2 regions of the Staphylococcus ureilyticus genome follow, and region 1 is predicted to be linked to the other one. Evidence: riboswitches for the same ligand, from Rfam matches in the RefSeq annotation. Region 1 holds a riboswitch; the other holds the start of a gene.
The links. Region 1 has a riboswitch for lysine ahead of MUA21_RS07135 (amino acid permease). Riboswitches for the same ligand answer to the same signal wherever they lie in the genome.
Positions count from the first base shown of each region.

Region 1 (12,588 bases):
AGCAATGAATACACCTATACAAGGAAGCGCAGCAGATATCATCAAACTTGCGATGGTTCATTTTGCTAACGAGGTTAAACATACAGATTTTCATGCTCAACTATTACTACAAGTACACGATGAGTTAATTTTTGAATTGCCAGAAGAAGAAGTAGAAGACTTTGAAAAATTTATTGAAAAGATAATGGATAATGCATTGAAATTAGATGTTCCATTGAAAGTAGAATCTAGTTATGGACAAACATGGTATGACGCGAAATAGAAAGAGGGGAATATGGTGCCTGAACTACCTGAAGTTGAACATGTTACAAGAGGGATAAGACCTTTTGTAAAAGGGCAAAAAATTGAGGATATTATGTTCTCTGATAAAGTGATAGAAGGAAAAAATAATAATAAAGAAACGATTATTAAAGGGTTATCTTTAGATACATTTAAACATTATACTAAAGGCTACACGATTCATAATATTGAAAGACGTAGCAAATATATTGTTTTTTATATTGAAAATAGTTCGACACAAAGAATAATTATTAGCCATTTAGGTATGGCAGGTGGTTTTTTTGTCGTAGATCATTTAGAAGATATCAGTGCTCCCAATTATCGTAAACATTGGCATGTTATTTTTAAATTAGATAATGGCAAACTCTTAGTTTACTCAGATATTCGGAGATTTGGTGAGATTAGAAATGTTGCTTCATTTGAAGGATATCCATCATTTTTAGAAATCGCACCGGAACCTTTTGAGAAAGAAGCATTACCACATTATATGTCATGGTTTGATAAAAAATTATATCAAAATAAACCAATCAAACAAATGATATTAGACCATAGAGTAGTTTCAGGTTGTGGTAACATCTATGCCTGTGAAGCATTATTTAGAGCAGGTATCCATCCAGCACGTATATCTAAAGATTTAAATTATCAAGAAAAAGAAATGTTATTTTATTATGTTCGAGAAGTGTTAGAAGCGGGTATTAAATATGGAGGTACCAGTATTTCAGATTATCTCCATGCAGATGGAAGTACAGGTACGATGCAACAACATTTAAATGTATATAAACAAAAGACATGTAAAGTGTGCGGAAATGATATTGAGACACAAATCATTGCAACACGTAATAGTCATTTCTGTCCTGTATGTCAAAAATGAAGGAAGAGTGAAATTATGCCTAAAGTTATTGGATTAACTGGTGGTATCGCATCAGGAAAATCAACTGTTTCAGAATTGTTAACAGCACATGGTTTTAAAATTGTTGATGCAGATATTGCATCACGTAAAGCTGTTGAAAAAGGTTCTGAAGGACTAGAGCAGGTGCGTTCAACATTCGGAGAAGAAGCAATCGATGAAGATGGTAATATGAACCGAGAATATGTAGGAGATATTATTTTCAACTATCCAGAAAAAAGATTAGAATTAAATGAAATCGTACATCCAATTGTTAGAACCATTATGGAACAAGAAAAAGAAGCATTTCTAAAAGATGGATATAATGTAATTATGGATATCCCATTACTTTATGAAAATGAACTACAAGATACAGTCGATGAAGTATGGCTTGTCTATACTTCTGAAAGTATCCAAATTGATAGATTAATGCAACGTAATGATATTTCTATGGAGGATGCAAAGGCACGTGTTTATAGTCAAATATCCATAGATAAAAAACGCAGAATGGCAGACCATGTTATCGATAATCGAGATTCTAAATTAGATTTAAAACAAAACTTAGAACAATTATTAACTGATGAAGGTTATATCGAAAGTGAAACAGGTCATACGCAAGAAATTTAAATAACAATGTTTTTAAAATCATACTTATTTGATTCCTTCAAAGTGGACATTTAATAAATGAAAACTTTGGAGGGATTTTTTTGTATATCAATAATAATAAGGATAAAGATTTTTCTAAAATTAATCGTTTAGAAAACTACAATTTTAATTATTTTAAGTTTTTTAAATTTTTCTTTAAGAAAACGCTTTCGCATTTATCGATTTATGTTATACTAATTCCATAAAGTATAACACTAAAACGAGGGGTGCTTCGAATGACGACAAATATTGCAATTAATGGAATGGGTAGAATAGGAAGAATGGTATTAAGAATAGCGCTAAAAAATGAAAATATGAATGTAGTCGCGATTAATGCTAGCTATCCACCAGAAACAATTGCTCACCTAATCAATTATGATACAACACATGGAAATTTCGATTTAAAGGTAGAACCTATTGAGAATGGTATAAAAGTTGATGAACGTGAAATAAAACTTGTTGCTGACAGAAATCCAGAAAATTTACCATGGGGCGAACTTGATGTAGATATTGTAATTGAAGCTACTGGTAAATTTAATCACGGTGATAAAGCAGTCGCTCATATTTCGGCTGGTGCTAAAAAAGTGTTGTTAACAGGACCATCTAAAGGTGGAGATGTACAAATGATTGTTAAAGGTGTGAATAATGATCAATTAGACATTGAAAAATATGATATCTTTAGTAATGCTTCTTGTACAACGAATTGCATTGGGCCTGTGGCAAAAGTACTTAATGACCAATTCGGTATTCAAAATGGTTTAATGACAACAGTGCATGCTATTACTAATGATCAAAATAATATTGATAATCCACATAAAGACTTAAGACGTGCGCGTTCATGTAATGAAAGTATTATTCCTACTTCGACTGGAGCGGCTAAAGCACTTAAAGAAGTTTTACCTGAACTAGAAGGCAAACTACATGGCATGGCTTTAAGAGTGCCGACTAAAAATGTATCATTAGTTGATTTAGTGGTTGATTTAGATACTAACGTCACAGTAGAAGAAGTTAATGAAGCTTTCAGAAATAACACATTAGAAGATGTGATTGCGACTGAAGATGCACCGCTTGTATCTATGGACTTTAACACAAATCCACATTCAGCCATTATTGATACACAAAGTACAATTATTATGGGTGAAAATAAAGTGAAAGTTATAGCTTGGTATGATAATGAATGGGGTTATTCAAATAGAGTTGTTGATGTTGCCGAAGAAATTGGTCAATTATTAAAAAATAATGTATCAACTGTTGTTAATTAATAGCCTAATTACTGTAAATATTTAATGTGGTTACTGCTTTGTTATTGCGTATCCAAGAAAATTAATTTATTGTTAACTTATATCTTAACCTCTCTTTAAAGTGAATGTGTATTTTCACTTTGAAGAGAGGTTTTATTTTAAATATGAATGGTTAAGTGTATTTATTATAAATAAATAGCGTTATTGTGTAATACCATTCTTTTGTGGCATAACGATTTATAGTATAATGAATGGTAATCAAATTGAGAGGGTGGTAATTCGATGAAATGCCCGAAATGTAGTTCAACGCACTCTCGCGTTGTAGATTCACGACATGCTGATGAAGTTAATGCGATCAGACGTAGAAGAGAATGTGAACAATGTGGCACAAGGTTTACTACGTTTGAACATATTGAAAAAAGACCGTTAATCGTTGTCAAAAAAGATGGCACACGTGAACAATTTTTACCTGAAAAAATACTCAATGGTTTGGTGCGCTCATGTGAAAAAAGACCTGTGCGTTATCAACAATTAGAAGATATTACTAATAATGTAGAATGGAAATTAAGAGATGAAGGACGTGCCGAAATTTCTTCAAGAGAAATAGGGGAACACGTCATGAATTTGTTGATGCATGTGGATCAAGTTTCTTATGTGCGATTTGCATCTGTTTATAAAGAATTTAAAGATGTTGATCAACTATTACAATCAATGCAAGGAATTTTAGCAGAAAACAAACGGAGTGATTCTTAAATGGGATTACAGTCCTATGATTATGGTTTAAGACCACAAGATGATTTCCACGTGTTGCGTCATTTTTATTTAAATCATAAACATTTAGAAATACTTAATAGATTATTTACGCCAATGATTGGCTCAAATGCTATTGGTTTGTATCATTATTTGAATCAGTTCGTAGAATTTGAACAAGATGTTGTGTTGACACATTATATTATTATGAATGAATTAAAAATAAACTTACTTGAATTCAGAAAGGAAATGGATTTGTTAGAAGGCATTGGATTATTAAAATCTTTTGCGCATCATTCTAAACAACACTCTTCTTTTGTATACAAGCTTGTACAACCACCATCAGCAGAGCAATTTTTTAATGATCCTATGTTATCTGTATATTTATATAGTCAAGTAAGTAAGCAACGCTACTTGCAACTGAAATCACATTTCGAGGATCAAATGACCATTGACTTAAGTCAGTACAAAGATGTGACGCGCACATTCATTGATGTGTTTAAAGTGCCTAACAAAGCACTGACTGAAGATACACAGATGATTGAAAGTGAAGAAACTTATGGTGGTACAGATTTATCTAATGTAAATTTTGATTTTGAAGTACTTTATGATTTATTACAAAATCATTTTATTAGCACTAAAATAATTGATAGTGAAGCTAAAGCATTGATCACACAGATTGCGACTTTATATGGTTTAACACCAGAAGCAATGAAACGCATTATTTTAAAATCAATCACTAGTGCACAAGAGCTCTCTTTTGAAGAAATGCGTAAACATGCTAGAACCTATTACCTCATAGAACATGAGCAACAGCTTCCAAAATTAAAGGCTAAAAAATCAAATTATATAGATGGTGTCAGCACGGAAAAAAATAATATAACAGAAGATGATTCAAATCATTGGTTAAAACAATTAGACGAAACTAGCCCCATCGATATGCTTGCTTCGTGGTCAGAATCTGAACCGACGACGCAGCAAAAGTATATGGTCGAAGAATTAGTTGAAAGAGAACAACTACCATTTGGTGTAATTAATATACTTTTGCAATTTGTAATGTTAAAAGAAGACATGAAACTTCCTAAAACTTATATCTTTGAGATTGCATCAAATTGGAAAAAGAAGGGTATCAAAACTGCAGAAGAAGCGTATCATTATGCTAAAAAGATGAACCAACCTACAACGAAACAGTCAAATCAAACTAAAAATGGTAGTTATAAACCTAAACAACTCGTTTCTAGGGAAATGACACCTAAATGGCTAGAAGAACGAGATAGTAAAGAAACGAAAAATCAAAGTTTAGAAGAACTTAATAATCCAGATGAAGATGAAGCGTTAAAAAGAGACCGTGAAGCGTTGTTAAAACGTTTGAATAGTAAGCGAGAGGAGGAATAATATATGAAGTCTTTCAATCATATTATGGGTGACTCTAAGGATTTAAGTCAGCGAATTGAAAAGATAAAAAAAGATGTTATCAATGATCCAGATGTCAAAATGTTTTTAGAGACACATCAATCAGAAGTAACTAATGCAATGATTGATGAAGATTTGAATATTTTACAAGAATACAAAGATCAAGAAAAACATTATGATGGCCATGCTTTTAAAGATTGTCCGAACTTTGTTAAGGGTCATGTGCCTGAATTATATGTAGAAAATCAGCACATAAAAATTCGTTACCTACCTTGTCCATGTAAAATCAAACATGACGAAGAAAAATTTGATGCCCATTTAATTGCTTCACATCATATGCAACGAGATACATTAAATGCGAAATTAAGCGATATTTATATGGACAAAAGAGATCGTATAGATGTTGCAATGGCAGCAACCGATATTTGTGAAAAAATAGTAGAAAAAGCGCCCCAAGTCAAAGGTTTATATATACATGGTCCTTTTGGAACTGGAAAATCATTTATATTAGGTGCGATTGCCAATGAATTAAAAGTAGAAAAAGTGCCTTCTACGATTGTATATCTACCAGAATTTATTCGCACTTTAAAAGGTGGATTTAAAGATGGCAGTTTCGAATCAAGGTTAGCGAAAGTACGTGAATCACATGTGTTAATGTTAGATGATATTGGTGCTGAAGAGATTACACCTTGGGCAAGAGATGAAGTAATTGGCCCATTACTTCATTATAGAATGGTTCAAGAATTACCAACGTTTTTTAGCTCTAACCTAAGCTTTGAAGAATTAGAATATCATCTTTCTGTTACGCGCAATGGTACTGAAAAAACAAAAGCAGCTAGAATAATGGAAAGAATTAAATCGTTAGCAACACCATATTTTTTGGAAGGCAAAAATTATCGTAACGATTGAATTATTAAAAAAATGTTGTATAATATAATTAAATCTAAATCAAGCGAAATAAAATGAAGACATGATAGATAATTTCATACTTCACAGAGAACCAATGTGTGATGAGAATTTGGTAAGTATCATTATCTGTTACTACTTCATGATAGATGTTCTAATCAACATCCGGCTCAAGACCGTTAACTTATGTAGAGTAAAGTATTTTTATCATTATAAAAATTACTTTAATTAGGGTGGTACCGCGAAGACCTCGTCCCTTTTAGGGATGGGGTCTTTTTGTTTTACGTTTGTAATATGACTATTTCGTGATGATTTAAGGCAAGTATAAATAGGAGGAATTTAAATGGATCAAATAAATATTACTTTTCCAGATGGTAATGCGAAAGCATTTGAAAAAGGAACTACTACAGAAGAGATTGCACACTCAATCAGTCCTGGTTTAAGAAAAAAAGCTGTAGCAGGAAAGTTAAATGGACAAATGATTGATTTAACAAGACCAATCGAAACAGATGGTGAAATTGAAATAGTTACACCTGGTAGTGATGAAGCTTTAGAAGTTTTGCGTCACTCTACTGCACATTTAATGGCACAAGCTTTAAAGCGTTTATATGGAGATGTGAAATTTGGTGTGGGTCCAGTCATTGATGGTGGATTTTATTATGATTTTGATATGTCTGAAAGCGTGTCATCTGATGATTTTGAAAAAATAGAAAAAACAATGAAGCAAATCGTCAATGAAAACTATCCTATAGAACGAAAAATAGTATCGAGAGATGAAGCGAAAACATTTTTTGCTGATGATCCGTATAAACTAGAACTAATAGATGCTATTCCAGAAGATGAAAATGTTACTTTGTATTCGCAGGGTGAATTCACTGATTTATGTCGTGGTGTTCATGTACCATCAACTTCAAAAATTAAAGAGTTTAAACTTTTATCAACTGCAGGCGCATATTGGCGTGGAGATAGTGATAATAAAATGCTTCAACGTATATATGGTACTGCTTTCTTTGATAAAAAAGACTTAAAGGCACATCTTAAAATGCTAGAAGAACGCAAAGAACGTGATCACCGTAAAATTGGTAAAGAATTAGAACTATTCTCAAACAATCAATTAGTAGGTGCAGGTTTACCATTGTGGTTACCGAACGGTGCAACAATTCGTCGCGAAATTGAACGATATATTGTAGATAAAGAAGTAAGCATGGGTTATGATCACGTGTATACACCAGTGATGGCAAATGTAGATTTATATAAAACATCAGGACACTGGGATCATTATCAAGAGGATATGTTCCCAACTATGAAATTAGATGAAAATGAAGAAATGGTGTTAAGACCTATGAATTGCCCTCACCATATGATGATTTATGCGAATAAACCACATTCATATCGTGAATTACCAATTCGCATTGCTGAATTAGGTACAATGCATCGTTATGAAGCAAGTGGTGCTGTTTCTGGATTACAACGTGTTAGAGGAATGACTTTAAATGATGCACATATTTTTGTAAGACCAGATCAAATAAAAGAAGAATTCAAACGCGTTGTTAATTTAATTGTCGATGTTTATGAAGACTTTGGATTTGAAAATTATAAATTCCGCTTAAGTTACAGAGATCCTGAAGATAAAGAAAAGTACTTTGATGATGATGAAATGTGGAATAAAGCAGAGAGTATGTTGAAAGAAGCGGTTGATGAACTAGGTTTAGCATACGAAGAAGCTATTGGGGAAGCTGCCTTTTATGGCCCTAAGTTAGATGTTCAAGTACAAACAGCTATGGGTAAAGAAGAAACGTTATCTACGGCTCAATTAGACTTCTTACTACCTGAAAAATTTGAATTGTCATATATAGGAAAAGACGGGGAGCAACATAGACCTGTAGTCATCCATCGTGGTGTTGTTTCGACAATGGAGCGCTTTGTTGCATTTTTAACAGAAGAAACTAAAGGAGCTTTCCCTACGTGGTTAGCACCAAAACAAGTTGAAATTATTCCAGTAAACGTTGACTTGCATTATGATTATGCTCGACATTTACAAGACGAACTTAAATCACAAGGTATAAGAGTCGAAATAGATGATCGAAATGAAAAAATGGGTTACAAAATCAGAGAAGCACAAATGCAAAAAATCCCTTATCAACTTGTAGTTGGGGATAAAGAGATGGAAAATAATGAAGTGAATGTTAGAAAATATGGTTCTCAAGATCAAGAAACGGTTGAAAAAGAATCATTTATTTGGGATTTGGTAGATGAAATCAGACTTAAAAAACAAAGATAACCTTGAAAGTAATGTTGAAATCATGTATATTGAATTTTAGTGAAATAAAAAAATAAAAAAATTGAGTTAGAGGTTGCGTTTTTAATCAGTAACAATCTGTAAGCTATTTGGAGCGTATGTAGGATTTGTGAAAGGTAAAAATGCCGAAATCAAAAGTGACCATTTTTCACTATTGGTTGGGTCAGTTTTCGAAAGAGACTGGACTGTCACATATGTGATGTGCTACCTATATAAATGCTATGACTAAAATGGTTGCATATCTAATAGGTATGTAACCATTTTATTTAGGTTTAAGATTATTATTCATACTAAAACGGGAAATTTATAGCAAATTGGTTAAATAACATGTATATTCCGATGTAAAGGTTATTAATAACTATAAAAGTATAATTATAATCGCATAGTAAGTTGGCCTCTAAGTTTAAAGGAAAGGGAGCATCTATGGCAAAAGAAGTAAATCAAAATAATGGAGTTAAAAGAGGGCTAAAAGATCGTCATATATCCATGATAGCAATTGGTGGTTGTATTGGTACTGGTTTGTTTATGACTTCTGGTGGTGCAATTCATGATGCAGGTGCCTTGGGTGCATTACTTGCATATGCAATTATTGGAGCAATGGTATTTTTCCTTATGACATCTTTAGGAGAAATGGCTACTTATTTACCTGTTTCTGGTTCATTTAGTACTTATGCTACGCGTTTTGTTGATCCATCACTTGGATTTGCATTGGGATGGAATTATTGGTTCAACTGGGTTATTACAGTTGCTGCAGATGTTACGATTGCTGCACAAGTGATTCAATATTGGACACCTCTTTCGGGTATACCAGCTTGGAGTTGGAGCTGTCTGTTCCTAATTATTATATTTGGACTAAACGCTTTGTCTGTTAGAGTTTATGGTGAAAGTGAATACTGGTTTGCATTAATTAAAGTTGTTACAGTTATCATTTTTATTGCCATCGGACTACTTACTATACTTGGAATTATGGGTGGAGAATTCGTAGGTTTTGACACATTTTCTAAAGGCGGTGGCCCAATTCTTGGTGACGGCTTAGGTGGTAGTCTACTGACAATTCTTGGTGTATTCTTAGTTGCAGGCTTCTCATTCCAAGGTACTGAATTAATCGGTATTACAGCTGGTGAATCTGAAAATCCAGAACGAGCAGTACCTAAAGCAATTAAACAAGTATTTTGGAGAATATTGATTTTCTATATATTAGCAATTTTTGTAATTGGTATGTTAATACCGCATGATAGTCCATCTTTAATGGGTGGTGGCGATGATATTGCTACCTCACCATTTACACTTGTATTTAAAAATGCTGGATTAGCATTTGCAGCATCATTTATGAATGCCGTTATCTTAACATCGGTATTATCTGCTGGTAATTCTGGAATGTATGCATCGACTAGAATGCTATACTCCATGAGTAAAGACAAATTAGCATATCCAGTTTTTGGTAAAACAAATAGAAACGGTGTACCGTATGTATCGTTAATTACGACAGCTGTGATTGTCGTGGGTATCTTTGTATTGCAACATTTGAGTGGTGATGCTTACGAATATATTGTTGCTGCAAGTGGTATGACAGGTTTTATCGCTTGGGTAGGTATCGCAGTTAGTCATTATAGATTCAGAAAAGCATTTGACAAGCAAAATTATGATAAATCTAAATTAAAATACAAAGCTAAACTATTCCCATTTGGCCCAATCTTTGCTGGTGTCCTTTGTGTGTTAGTCATTATTGGACAAGACGTTGATTTTATCCAAACAGGTGACTTTAACCTGAACCGATTTATTATCACATATATGGGTATTCCAGTATTTCTAGCATTCTTTATTTATCATAAATTACGTTATAAAACGAGAATGGTACCATTAGAGAAAGTGAACTTACGACAAGACATCGATATGGACGAAATTAAACATAATTAAAATAAACTGTTGACTTATTTGAAGATAGTTGCTAAGATAGGTAATGTTGAATACGAAACGAACCAAGTAGAAGCTCCCGCTTCTCACCTGTAGCGACGCTAAATGCAGTTGGCAGGTCTATATATACATGAAAATATCATGTGTAGAGAAGAGCGGGTATATTATATACTCGCTCTTTTTGCTTGGGATAATTTCGTAAAAATCTTGGAGGTGTCAACCATAGCAAAAGATCAGACTCAAGTTAACGAAAAGATTCGCGCAAAAGAATTACGTTTGATAGGGCAAGACGGAGAGCAAATTGGTGTTAAATCAAAATCCGAAGCCCTAGAAATGGCTGAAAGAGTAGGTTTAGATGTAGTCTTAATGGCTCCAAACGCTAAACCACCTGTTGCAAGAATTATGGATTACGGTAAATACAAATTCGAACAACAGAAAAAAGAAAAAGAAATGAAGAAGAAACAAAAAACAATCAACCTTAAAGAAATTCGCTTAAGTCCAACAATTGAGGAACATGATTTCCAAACTAAATTGAAAAATGGACGTAAGTTCTTAGAAAAAGGCGATAAATGTAAAGTTTCTATTCGTTTCAGAGGACGTGCGATTACGCATAAAGAAATTGGTCAACGAGTTTTAGAAAAATTCGCTGAAGAATGTAAAGATATCGCAACTATTGGGCAAAGACCTAAAATGGACGGTCGTCAAATGTTCATTATGCTTAACCCAATAAACGAAAAATAATATTAGATAATACAGGAGGAAATGAATCATGCCTAAAATGAAAACACACCGTGGAGCTGCTAAACGTGTTAAAAGAACTGCTTCAGGTCAATTAAAACGTTCAAGAGCTTTCACTTCACATATGTTTGCAAATAAAACAACTAAACAAAAACGTAAATTACGTAAAGCTTCATTAGTGCACAAATCAGACATGAAACGTGTAAAACAATTATTATCTTATAAAAAATAATTGACGATATAGCCTGAGAAACGGCGAAAAATTTAAGAATGTACACATTTTAAGGAGGAATTTATTATGCCACGAGTAAAAGGTGGAACAGTAACAAGAGCGCGTCGTAAAAAGACGATTAAATTAGCTAAAGGTTACTTTGGTGCGAAACGCACATTGTATAAAGTTGCAAAACAACAAGTTATGAAATCAGGTCAATATGCTTTCCGTGACCGTCGTCAAAGAAAACGTGACTTCCGTAAATTATGGATTACACGTATTAATGCTGCAGCACGTCAACATGACATGAGTTATTCAAGATTAATGAATGGTTTGAAAAAAGCTGATATCGATGTAAACCGTAAAATGCTTTCTGAAATCGCGATTTCAGATGACAAAGCTTTCGGTGAATTAGTAGCAAAAGCTAAAGAAGCTTTAAAATAATTTTTAAATAAAGCCTGGGACACCATATTGTCTCAGGCTTTTATGTGGTATTGGAACTGCGTAAATACTTTATGATAGATATGCTTGTGTTAATACTTTTATAAGGTTAATGATTTAGATTCAAAGCTTAAAATATTAGATGATTAATAATTTACCTGCGAATAAGCATTTTGCTATTAGTATTGTTTTGAGATACGTGAATGTTTTGATAAAATGACAAGGAAGTCACATATGAAGGAGAAACTAATGTCTAAATTTGACGAAATGATTACGGTAGTACCAAGAAAAATTTTATTTGATAATGAAAATAATCAGTTTAATGGATTTTTAGATAAAAATTCGAACAAGGGACAAGACATTTTTGAAACACTATCGAATTATGAAATTAAACGACGTGGTGATATGGAAGAAGATCCAAGTTATAAACAACTTATTTCGTATTGCATTTTAGAAAATGAGCACGATGAAATATTAGTTTATGAACGACTCTCAGGTGGCGGAGAAACACGTTTGCATGGCCAGTCTTCGATCGGTGTTGGTGGCCATATGAATGACGTTAAAGGTGCTGAATCTATTAATGAAGTGCTTAGAGTGAACGCTCAGAGAGAATTAAATGAAGAAGTAGGCCTTTCTGAAAGTAAATCACAAAATTTAGCATACATAGGCTTTATCAATGATGATACAAATGAAGTTGGTGAAGTACATTTAGGTGTTGTGTTTAAGATTAATGTTAACAGCAATGATGTAGAAGCAAAAGAGACAGACACTTTAAAAATTAAATGGGTCAACCATAACAAGATAGACAATTATGGTGACTTTGAAACATGGAGTGCGCTCATTTTACAGGCAATACAATAGAGGT
Region 1 covers NZ_CP094825.1:1,445,787-1,458,374, reverse strand. Annotated here, with positions in the region: gene polA (DNA polymerase I) at 1-262, shown strand, start outside; gene mutM (bifunctional DNA-formamidopyrimidine glycosylase/DNA-(apurinic or apyrimidinic site) lyase) at 278-1,150, shown strand; gene coaE (dephospho-CoA kinase) at 1,166-1,792, shown strand; gene gap (type I glyceraldehyde-3-phosphate dehydrogenase) at 2,047-3,072, shown strand; gene nrdR (transcriptional regulator NrdR) at 3,334-3,804, shown strand; gene dnaB (replicative helicase loading/DNA remodeling protein DnaB) at 3,805-5,196, shown strand; gene dnaI (primosomal protein DnaI) at 5,200-6,123, shown strand; gene thrS (threonine--tRNA ligase) at 6,464-8,401, shown strand; lysine riboswitch at 8,461-8,634, shown strand; gene MUA21_RS07135 (amino acid permease) at 8,843-10,336, shown strand; ribosomal protein L20 leader region at 10,395-10,523, shown strand; gene infC (translation initiation factor IF-3) at 10,547-11,074, shown strand; gene rpmI (50S ribosomal protein L35) at 11,103-11,303, shown strand; gene rplT (50S ribosomal protein L20) at 11,370-11,726, shown strand; gene MUA21_RS07115 (NUDIX domain-containing protein) at 11,973-12,584, shown strand.

Region 2 (12,588 bases), 270 kb from region 1:
TAATTCCATTTCTATATCTAATTGGCTATAATCTTCTTCATTAATTCTCTTTAAATCTGCTACTAAAGTTCGTTTAACTTCATCTAAAGTGAGACGAGTTTGTGCTAACTTTTGCTTTTCTTCTTCTGATTTTTTTGGTGATTTTGCTAATCTCGTATAAGATTCAATGAGATTTAATGCATTATCAATATGAGAGTAGAAAAAACTTTCTACTTTAAAAAACATTCTGGGTTGTTGCTTTACTGCATAGTATATTGCTCGAGATATTCTATATATTTCGTTTACTTGTCTAAAATCTTTGATTGATCTTACGTTAACAAAAGTTTTTAAAATTCTTCTTATCTTGTCTTGTGCATTATTTAATTGACTATTTACAAAATGATAATCTCTTCGTGTTAAACCAATCTCATTTAAATATTTTCTAGAAGTTAAACGCTGAGTAGGGAAGTAGAATGCTATAAACGCTACTGCAGAAATAAGAAAATCAAAAATAAAATTTAACTCTAATGCAAATACACTAGAAATCCACGCGATAACAGCTATTGGAAAAGCAATAATGGTCCCATAAATTCGCGAAATATTATATCTCAAACTTCATCTTCCTTTATATTGTACTAAAATTTTCCCATGATTCATTCGTTTCTATCTCTTCAATTTCATAATCTTCAACTTGAGAAGCAGGTGAAGCACCCTCAGTGATAGCATTAGTAAATGATGTTAGTGATGATTCATCTCCTTGAGCATAAATCTCTACATAATCAGATATATTTTGAACAGTACCTACAACATTATATTTTTTTGCTATCTTCTCAGTATAATAGCGAAAACCAACGCCTTGTACTATACCAAATACTTTAATATGTTTGCATTGCATATAATCACCTCTTATTATCATTATACGAAATTTTATCATACAAAACTAATATTTTTGTCTGAATAACAATTGTCTATCCGTCAAAAGTATGAAACAGATAACTTGATTTTATATAAGATACAGTTAAAATATTACACATAGCTATTTAGCAATATCTTTTGCGTATGGATGAATAAATTTTTTAAATACGTTACATAACATATAGACAATATATAAAATTATATACAAATAATTCAAAATAAACGTAATAAATCATGATTAATATAATGATGATCATTACAATGATTTATTTGATAAGAGCAAGTATGAAGTTGAAAGTGAAAGGGTGTTAATTTACATGTGGACAGTTGCAAAAATTCGGGCTGATTACGAAGGCTGGTGGTTATTTAGTGACTGGACTGATCATATCGTGGAACAATATCATTTTGAAAACTATGAAAAGATGCTAAATTACTATCAATCTATCATTGAAAATAGTAAAAAGCACTATGACAATTTTCTGGTTGGTAAATACAATATTCATGCATTTTATAATAATTGCGAATTAGGATTTTGTGAAGATTGTGATGAAGATTTACAGATTTTTTATAGTTATATTGTTTTAAATAATAATGAAGTTTATTATAAATTACCGATTGTTTAAGAAATTGTTTTTCCACAATTGCATTGCATTTTCAGCTATTATGGCTTATAATATGAGTCAAGCAATTGTTTTATTCCATATTGCAAAGAATATTGTAAGACAGATTTACACTGTGAAATTGTATTTTTTGTAATATGCGAATAATGCATATTGAATGAATATTAGTCTTGGAGGTTTCACATTTATGAAACAAGGTACAGTAAAATGGTTTAACGCTGAAAAAGGATTTGGTTTTATCGAAGTAGAAGGAGAAAACGATGTATTCGTACACTTCTCAGCGATTAACCAAGAAGGTTACAAATCATTAGAAGAAGGTCAATCAGTTGAATTTGAAGTAGTTGAAGGCGACCGCGGTCCTCAAGCTGCAAACGTTGTAAAACTATAATATAGATTGCAATATTGACTATAAAAAGAACCTTGTTAAAGGTTCTTTTTTTAATATATAAATTTTAAAATGTACTTTAAAAAGAGCTTTAATTATGATTGATTCTTTATATTATTAACAAGTTATTTTGTATCATTTATGATTAATTGTCGCAATGATTGTCTTTTTATAACTTCTCTAGCTTTACTATCTTTTAGAAAGAATACTGACGGTTTTTGCATTTGGTTGTAATTAGATGCCATGGAATAATGATAAGCACCTGTTGATAAAACAGCTAGATAATCACCGCGTTTAACGGTACTAGGTAACTTAGCATCCTTAATTATAATATCTCCAGACTCACAAAGTTTTCCAGCTATTGTTACAGTTTCATCATTTGGTTCATTTCTATTAACTAATAATGCTTCATACTGAGCATCATATAATGCAGTACGAATATGATCACTCATCCCACCATCAACTGATACATATTTGTTAACATTGGGAATCTCTTTTATTGTACCAACTTCATATAATGTTATACCGGCTTCTCCAACTATAGATCTACCAGGTTCTATTCCAATTTCTGGAAGAGGGTAGTTAAATTCAGTTGAAAATTCTTTTATCGCATCAGTAATTTCTGAAATCCCAGTTTCGATAGGGAAACTTACATCACCTTCAACATATTTAATACTGAAACCACCGCCTAAGTTAATCAGTTCAACCTCTATAGCATTTTCTTTTAACCATTGAATTACTATTTTTGCTGTTTCAATCATCGCTTCTGTGCCTTCAATTTGCGATCCTACATGAAAGTGAACACCTTTTAAATTTAAATGTTTCGTGTTTTTTACTTTTTCAACTGCTTGATTTGCCAATCCATGTTTAATTGACAAACCAAATTTACTATCTTCCTGACCAGTTTGAATAAATTCATGTGTATGGGCTTCAACACCAGGATTTAAACGTAATACGACATTTACCGTTTCACTCGCATATTTATCGATGAGTTCTATTTCTTCTAATGCATCAATAACGATATAGCCAACTTTGCTTTCTAAAGCATACTGTAACTCATGCTTTGTCTTGTTGTTACCATGAAAATGTATATGCTGTGGGTCAAAACCTGCTTCCAATGCCGTATACAATTCTCCTTCAGATACTACATCTAGTTCAAGACCTTCTTCTTGTACTAATTTCACCATTTGTAGACAAGTAAATGCTTTAGAAGCATATGAAATGTTATAGTTTAATCCACTTTTCTGAAAAGCAGTGTGAAATCGTTGCATTTGTGATCTGATTTGATGTTCATCGTAAACAATAGTAGGGGTTCCGAAACTTTGAGCTATTGTTTTAAGACTTGTACCTCCCATTGTTAACTCGCCACGATCATTATATTCTACTACCATAATTTATCTATACTCCTTTATTAGTGAGTCGTGATTCATTGCACTTAATTGTTCAGAATTCGCGCCAACACCTTTAAATGTAAACTCGTCAACACGAATATCATTATTATATAATATTACTTCATCTTGTGCATGCACGTTGTTATCAACTTCAACAAACATATGGCTCATCATCAACGCACGAATAGGGTAACGCTTGCCGTTGATAAGTGCCTCATGTTTTGCTCTTGATTTAAGAATACCATCTCCATAGCCAATATCAACTACTGCTAATTTTGTGTGATTATGCGTAGCTTCGAATGCAAAACTATAGCCACAATAATCACCCTCATTTACTTCACGAACTTGGATAACATTACCTTTAACGGTCAGTGATTGTTCAATCTCATTTACATCAATCGTTTGATAAGGTCTAGAACCGTAAAGCGCAATGCCAACGCGCGCATGTGTATGGTTATCAAACACACCGTTTTCCCTATAATAACTTGCACTGTTTTGTGCATGTATCATTTCAAAGTGATAACCTTCGTCTAATAATGCGTTAACAATCTCTAACCAAGCTTTACGCTCTTCATGATATTCTGATACATCAAATTCATCTGCATATCCAAAGTGAGTCCATAAACCTGTAATACGCATTTTATCTTTACTTTCATCTTTCATATGATGGTGCAACACTTCTTTTATTTCATCTATACTCTTCAAACCTGAGCGATGCAGTAAATTTTCAAATTCTAAATGAACTTGAATACCTTGTAAATCTTCAATATGTTCATAATAGAAATTTAACGAGGGTAGGGTCATTTGAATTTGATAATCTCGCACTTTATCAAATTCATATACTGCATTCATTAAGAAAATCGTTGCATTAGGGGCTAATTGTCTTATGCGAACTGCTTCTCTTAAGGAAGTCGTACTAAAAGTATTAATACCAGCTTCTAAAAATTGCTGTACTGCAAACTCCAACCCATAATGATAGGCATTATTTTTAACTACTGCCATAATTTGATTGTTTTGGATTACTTTAAGCACATTATTGTAAAATCGTTGAGTGTCAACAAACCAAACTGCGGTCATTGTGATTCCACCTCACTATAGGATTTTAAAATCGCTTCATAATAATCTGCAATTTTAATCAACATATGTTCATTAAAATTTAAAAGGGCAGTATGCAAACCTGTGACAAAACCTTTTGTCTCGTCTCGTACACCGACAAAAATAAAATAACTAGGTGCAAGTTGACTATAAAAGCTGAAATCCTCGCCAAATAAGTATGGTGTAGGTTTATCAACTATTGTTAAGTTAGCGATGTTGAGACCATTTTCAATATGTTTACGTAATTCAGGTGAATTATATGTTGGTGGATAGCCCTCTTCAAATTTCACTTCACAATCAACGTCAAATAACAATTTTACACTTTCAGCAATTTTGTGCATTTGCAGTTTCACAGTTTCCAAATCATGGACATCATAAGTTCTAATAGTGCCTTCTAAATAGCCATTGCTTGGTACTGTGTTTATGGCTTCTCCGGCTTCAAAATGACCCATATGTACAATATTTCTCTTTAAGCCATTTAAATGGAATTGTTGTATCTGACCCACTTGACTTAAAACATGCTGCAGCGCTTCTCCAGCAGAATGTCCTTGTTCTTTATCCGCAACATGACTTGATAGACCAGTTAAATAAAAACGATACTCTGTAGCACTTGCTGTAATTTCTTCATCACGAATTACAACTCGACCTTCATCCTCAAAAGGCATCACGTGGATACCAAATATAGCTTCGATAGGGTATTTATCAAAAGCGCCTGCACGAATTAAACGGTTTGCGCCACCTCCTGTTTCTTCAGCTGGTTGAAAGATAAATACAATATTTTGAGGCAATGTGCCTTGATCAGCCATAGACTTACAACGTTTAACAAATAACATTAATGCAGTTGTATGCCCATCATGTCCACATGCGTGCATGACATGATCTGTTTTACTTCGATAAGAGACATCATTTTCTTCATAGATAGGCAAAGCATCTATGTCTGCGCGATAAGCAATCGTATGATTACCATTACCTGGTAGATAAGCAATCAAACCTGTTTCCAATGGACGATCGTATTGGACACCAAGTTCATCTAAAAATGTTGCAATATATTTAGTGGTTTCAAATTCATGGAGGCTTAATTCTGGATGTTGATGCAAATGACGTCTATGCGTTGTAACAAATTCTAACTCATTCATTAAAATCAAATCCTTTTAGTTATTATAATATGTATTAATATAAAAAATGCTTATTTATGTATAAAAAGGAGGTTAGACGATTTTATAGTTACAAATTAATATATACATTAATAATAAATGAATACATTAGTAATAAAATGTTATATCGTCTAAAACCTCCTACAAATATTAAAAATTCAGTTTTTATGATCTATCTTCTTAATTCAGTATTAATCGTTTAATTTTCTTAGTGCTGAAACGATTTCTCTTTTTGAATCTTCAACTTCACTTGTTTGCTTAATTACTTTTGCTGGTGTTCCAGCAACCACAGAGCCGGCAGGGACATCTTGCGTAACGATTGCACCAGCTGCAACAATAGAGCCTTCGCCAACGCGAACACCTTCAAGTATTACAGCATTTGCACCAATGAGTACGTCATCTTCAATGATCACAGGTGATGCACTAGGTGGTTCAATTACGCCAGCTAATACTGCACCAGCTCCAACGTGAACGTTTTTACCTGTAGTAGCACGACCACCAAGTGTTGCGTTCATGTCAACCATCGTTCCTTCGCCGACTACAGCACCAATATTGATCGTAGCACCCATCATAATCACTGCACCATCTTCAATCGTAGCTTGTTCACGAATAAATGCACCAGGTTCTATACGTGCATTCGTATTAGTTAAATCTTTCAATGGAATTGCTGAATTACGACGATCCATCTCAACTTCTAATTCATCAATCGCTGATTGATTTTTTTCATAAAATTGTTTCCAATCATCCGCTTCACAAAAGATTACTTTAGAGTCAGGTCCACCAAACACTTTAAAGTTATCAGGAAATGTTACTTTATCAAACTTACCATTCACATAAACTTTAAGAGGTGTAGATTTCTTTGCATCACTTATATATTGAATAATTTCTTCTGCCGTTAAATGTTGTACCATAATTTTTTCGCTCCTTAAAAGTTATAAATTATCAAATGTATAAAAATCATTTGATTTATTAATTAATTTTTCTGCTGCACCAATCGCTCCATTGGCAAAAATATCTTTTGATTGAGCACGATGGGCGATTTCTATTGTTTCATCAGTACCTGCAAATAACACATCATGTTCACCAACAATCGTACCACCACGAATTGAATGGATACCAATTACATCTTGTGTACGTTTTTCATCTAACTCATGTCTGTCGTAAACTGGCGTTGTTTTTTCACGTAATGACTCAATGACATCATAAAGCTTTACTAATGTACCACTGGGTGCGTCCACTTTTTTATTATGATGTGCTTCAGTTAGTTCAATGTCAAAATCTTGAAGTAGGGGAACTGCAGCTTCCAAAATTTTAGTTAAAGCATGAACTCCATAACTCATATTTGCACTGAAAAATACTGGCATTTTACTACTTAATTCTTTTAATTTTGCAATAATTTTTTCTTTTTCTCCAGTTGTTGCGATAACTAATGGCAAATTAAATTCATCATCTAATAAAGGCAACAATAACTCTGGATTTGAAAAATCAATTGCAACATCGGCATCTTTAACGTCTGAAATACATTGGAACGTTGGATAAGGGTATGATTTAGATGAATTAGGTACAATCACACCTTCAATTTGATGTCCTTTTGCTTCAGCTAATCTTGCTACACGTTGATTCATGGCACCATAGCCTATTAAAACAATGTTCATGTATTGTCACCTGCTTTAAATTGTTCGTATGCTTCTTCTAACGTTTGACGTTCTGCATCTTGCAGTTTCACTAGTGGAAGGCGTACTTCATAATTACCAAACCCTTCAACGGCTGTTAATGCTTTGATAGGAATAGGGTTAACATCAACAGCTAATGCATCTAATAGCGTTTGTATAGGTTGAAATTGTGAATTGATATCTTTTCCACTTTGTTTTGCATCGAATAATGACTGGAATGCATTAGGAATTACATTTGCAGCGACAGAAATGACACCGTTACCACCTTTTTCAAAATAATCTACCACATTATCATCATTACCGCTATACAAAGCAAAATGATTTAAATCTAAACGTTTTTTCAATTCATCCATATATTCAAAATCATTAGTAGCATCTTTTATCGCTACAATATATTCATTATCACTTAATGTTTCAACCGTTTCTGGATTAATAGTCATATTCGTACGTGAAGGTACATTATACAAAATGACAGGTAATTTTACTGCATTAGCTATCGTTGTAAAGTGTTCAATCAATCCACGTTGATTTGTTTTATTGTAGTAAGGCGTGATTAACATAATACCATCTGCACCAATTTCTCTCGCACGTACTGAAGCTTGAATAGATTTTTGAGTATTATTCGTACCTGTGCCAGCAATCACTGGTACTTTGCCATCTACATAATTAACAACTGTCTCTAATACTTGATCTTTTTCTTCATCAGTTAATGTAGGGTTTTCGGCTGTTGTACCATTAACCACGATACATTTCGCATTATTTTCTAATAAATATTTTACATGTCTTCTAAGGGCGTTTAAATCAACTTCGTTGTGTGTGAAAGGTGTTGTCAAAGCAACACCTACACCTTCAAAAATATGTCCCATTTTATCTTACTCCTTTCAAACTCATTACTTGTTCTAAAACTTGCACTGCATTTAAAGCAGCACCTTTTAGTAAGTTATCTGAAGTACACCACACATGGAAAGTATTATCTAATGAATCATCTCGACGAATCCTACCAACAAATATTTCATCCTTACCAGTTGCATTTATCGCTAGTGGATATTCATTTTGTTCTGGATTATCAATCAGTACGACACGTCCATCATTGTCAAAAAGCTGCTGAATTGCTTGTACTGAACTTTCGCTTTCAAGCGTAACGCTCATATGCACACTGTGACTATCTTGAACAGGCACACGCACACAAGTTGCTGTTACTTTCAAATCTTCATCTTTTAAAATTTTTCTTGTCTCATCAATCATTTTTTGTTCTTCTTTTGTATACCCATTTTCTAAAAAACTATCGATATGTGGTAAAACGTTATTATAAATAGGATGTGGATACGCTTCAGGTGCTTTACCATTCGCACCTTCAGATAAATCTTGTCTGCCTTTTACACCAGACCCTGAAACGGCTTGGTATGTTGTATAAGCTACACGTTCTAATCCAAATGCTTCTTGCAATACTTTTAAAGGTACAACCGATTGAATGGTAGAGCAATTTGGATTAGCGATGATTTTTCTTTTTAATACAGGTTCATTAACTTCAGGTACAATTAAATCAATGTCATCTACCATTCTCCATTGACTAGAATTATCAATAACAATGGCACCAGCTTGTTCAAAAATAGGGGAGAAATGGGCACTGGTACTTCCACCGGCACTCATTAAAACATAATCATAATGTTCACTTGCAGCTTCTTCAGTTAATTCTTTAACCGTATATGTTTTGCCTTGAAATTCAATTTCTTCTCCTGCTGAACGCGCTGAAGAAAACAATACTAATTCATCAAATGATATGTTTTTACGATCTACTGTTTCTAACATTTTTCTTCCAACTAAACCAGTTGCGCCTGCTATTGCTAATTTTGTCATATATTATACACTCCATTTTCATTTTAATAAGTTTGCTAAAATTAATTATATTTAGAAAATTCAGATATCAAAAGTTTGATACAAGGCATGAACTGCGCGTTCACCATTTTCAGAATCTATTACACATGAAATACTTATTTCGGATGTGGTGGTTTGATAAAATGCAATATCATTTTCAATCAATGTTATAAATGCTTTTGAAGCAACACCAGACATATCTCTCATACCAGAACCAATTAATGAAAGTTTAACGTATCCCTCATTTATCTTGAAGTCTAAAGCATTAAACCTTTCTTTTAAGTCATCTAAGATGTTTGTTATTTGAACAGCATCTGTATCTTTTATCGTGAAAGACATTTGTAACCCTTCCAAATTAACGATTTGAGAAATCATATCGACATTGACTGATCCTTCTTCTAAATGGTTGAATAAATCTGTCAGTAATCTATTATCCGGTAGGGGATAACTAATTGTAACATGTTGCATATGTTTATCTAATGCAACACCAGTAACTGCTTTTTTTTCTAATAATTCTGCTTGTGACATAATCCATGTTCCTTTCACATTTGATAAAGTTCTTCCTAAATACAAGGGGATGTTATAATTTTTCGCTAATTCAACGCTTCTCGTTTCAAGTACGCCTGCACCTAAAGCGCTCATTTCCATCATTTCTTCATACGAAACATACGACAGACGTTTCGCATCTTTGTAAACCCGTGGGTCAGTCGCATATACACCATCTACATCAGTGTATATCTCACAAGTCGTTTGGTTACTTGCAGCTAAAGCTACAGCAGTGGTATCTGAGCCACCACGACCTAAGGTAGTTACTTCTAATTCATCATTTACCCCTTGAAATCCTGCTACCACTAGTACATCGTTACTTTCAAAAGCTTGTTCAAATGTACTTGGGTCGATTTCAGCAATTTTACTTTTTAAATGATGACCAACCGTTTTGATTCCTGCTTGATATCCAGTCATCGCTTTTGCATTTATACCGATGTCATTTAATACCATCGATAAATAGGAAACGGTCTGTTGTTCACCAGTTGTTAATAACAGGGCCAATTCTTGATCTTTTGGTGTCGTAGTAAGTGTTGAAACATTAGCCATCAGCTCATCTGTTGTTTTACCCATTGCACTTACAACAACGATAAGTTGCTCACCTTCATCAACTCTTGTTTTTAACATGCCTGCTATATTTTTAATTTTAGTAAAATCACTTACTGAAGAACCACCAAATTTCAAAACACTTCTTTCCAATTCCATATCCTCCTCATTTGATAGGGGAGAATCACAGTGATATAAAAAAGAACAAGTCCGGAATGCGAACCTGTTCTATAATTTATATACAAGTGATGCACTCCATTATTTTAAAATAATGACAGACTCTTAGCTCTTAACCATAAAGTCCAACTTGTTATAAGCTGCTATTATAACTGTTTCGGCATCTCACCCTTTCAAAATTAGCTGCTAGCAGACAGGTTCTTCTAAAATTTACTAATGATTGATGCGCCTCATCAAAACTTATTTAATTTTTGTTTATGAATCATATTATACATATGCTTATATGTACTGTAAACCGCTTTTACAAAGTTTTTTTAATTTACTGAAAAATTAAACGTTTTTATAAACGTTTTGCTAATTAAGTGTAATTTATATACTTTTAAAAAGAACTAAAATATTAAACTTTTAAAATTTATGAGCTTTCTCTTTAAAATTCTTCATATATGGCTGGATCTTGGTCTTTACGTCTACCATCTACACGTGTTAATGCGTTGATTTTCTCAATGTCATTATTATCAAGGGAAAAGTCAAAAATATCAATATTTTGTAATTGTCTTGATACTGTTGTAGATTTCGGAATAGGTACAACACCATTTTGAACATGCCATTTTAATATAACTTGAGGAATAGTTTTATTATGTTTTGTGGCAATTTCAACAAGGTTTTCATCATTGATAACACTAGAAGCACGACCTAATGGACTCCAAGCTTGAGTAATAATTCCTTTAGAAGTATTGTACTGAACCAATGCTTCTTGATTGAAGTATGGATGTAACTCAATTTGGTTCACAACTGGCAAAACGCCAGTTTCTTGTTGTAGTGTATCGATATGTTCTGGTAAAAAGTTACATACACCAATTGATTTTATTGAGCCAGCTTTTTGTGCTGCAATCATTGCTCGCCAAGCTTCAACATACTTTCCTTGTTTGGGATTAGGCCAGTGAATTAAATATAAATCAAGATAATCTACACCTAGACGATAAATTGATTCCTGAATTGCAGTCAGTGCATCGTCGTAAGTTTGATAACGACCAGGTAATTTTGAAGTAATCATAATTTGTTCACGTGAAACTCCACTCATCTCGATTGCTTTACCTACAGTACCTTCATTCTCATAATTATAGGCAGTATCTAACAAACGATAACCTTGTTCTAAGGCATTCACAATCGCATGTGTGCCATGCGCACCATTTAACTTATATGTACCAAAACCAATTTGAGGAATTACTTGTCCATTTAACATATTTAACTGTTCCATTTGCATACCTCCATAATGAAATATGTATTTGATTATATTATGCTTAATCATTTATACCTAATATTTAGACTCGTAGGGGGAAGTTACTATAAACAAAAAAGCTAAGATATGTTAATATCTCAGCTTTTAACGTATGATTTCAATCATTGATAATATTTTGCATTTATTTTTAATAACGCGATTTACAATCTGAATTTTTGAAATATACAATACGTATCATCAATTCAATATGATACTTTATATATCGCTTTGTATTTTTAAAGGGTTATTTACTTAATACACCAGTTTCTTGTAAATAAGCTTCATAAGATATTTCTTTTGATAAACCACCAGTAGGGTTTAAGTCAATTACTCGGTTTGCAATTGTATTGATAAATTCAAAGTCATAAGATGTGAAAATCATAGAACCTTTGAAATTTTTCAAACCATCATTTACTGCAGTAATACTTTCTAAGTCTAAGTGGTTTGTTGGTTCATCTAGCAATAGAACATTCGCGCTAGATAACATCATTTTACTTAACATACAGCGTACTTTCTCTCCACCAGATAAAACACTAGCTTTTTTCTTAACTTCTTCGCCACTAAATAACATACGACCTAAGAAACCTCTTAAGAATGTTTCAGTTTGTTCATCTTCAGGTGCATATTGACGTAACCAATCAACTAAATTCATATCTACACCTTCAAAGTAGTCAGAGTTATCTTTAGGGAAGTAACTGCGGGAAGTTGTGACACCCCATTTTACTGATCCTTCGTCTGGATCCATTTCACCTGCAAGTATTTTAAGTAAAGTAGTTTTCGCAATTTCACTATCTCCAATTAAAACCGCTTTATCATTAGGGTTCATTGTGAATGAAATATTGTCTAACACTTTATTACCATCAATCGTTTTTGATACATTTTCCACAAATAGCAAGTCATTACCAATTTCACGTTCTGGCGTAAATTTTACGTATGGATAACGGCGTGAAGAA
Region 2 covers NZ_CP094825.1:1,177,219-1,189,806, reverse strand. Annotated here, with positions in the region: gene MUA21_RS05815 (5-bromo-4-chloroindolyl phosphate hydrolysis family protein) at 1-591, opposite strand, end outside; gene MUA21_RS05810 (acylphosphatase) at 605-874, opposite strand; gene msaA (regulatory protein MsaA) at 1,212-1,517, shown strand; gene cspA (cold shock protein CspA) at 1,702-1,902, shown strand; gene lysA (diaminopimelate decarboxylase) at 2,025-3,290, opposite strand; gene MUA21_RS05790 (alanine racemase) at 3,294-4,367, opposite strand; gene MUA21_RS05785 (amidohydrolase) at 4,364-5,521, opposite strand; gene dapD (2,3,4,5-tetrahydropyridine-2,6-dicarboxylate N-acetyltransferase) at 5,731-6,450, opposite strand; gene dapB (4-hydroxy-tetrahydrodipicolinate reductase) at 6,472-7,194, opposite strand; gene dapA (4-hydroxy-tetrahydrodipicolinate synthase) at 7,191-8,078, opposite strand; gene MUA21_RS05765 (aspartate-semialdehyde dehydrogenase) at 8,080-9,069, opposite strand; gene MUA21_RS05760 (aspartate kinase) at 9,130-10,338, opposite strand; lysine riboswitch at 10,420-10,598, opposite strand; gene MUA21_RS05755 (aldo/keto reductase) at 10,784-11,614, opposite strand; gene MUA21_RS05750 (ABC-F family ATP-binding cassette domain-containing protein) at 11,880-12,588, opposite strand, start outside.
Region 2: linked by a shared signal. The riboswitch ahead of MUA21_RS05760 (aspartate kinase) and the one ahead of MUA21_RS07135 (amino acid permease) in region 1 are both predicted to bind lysine.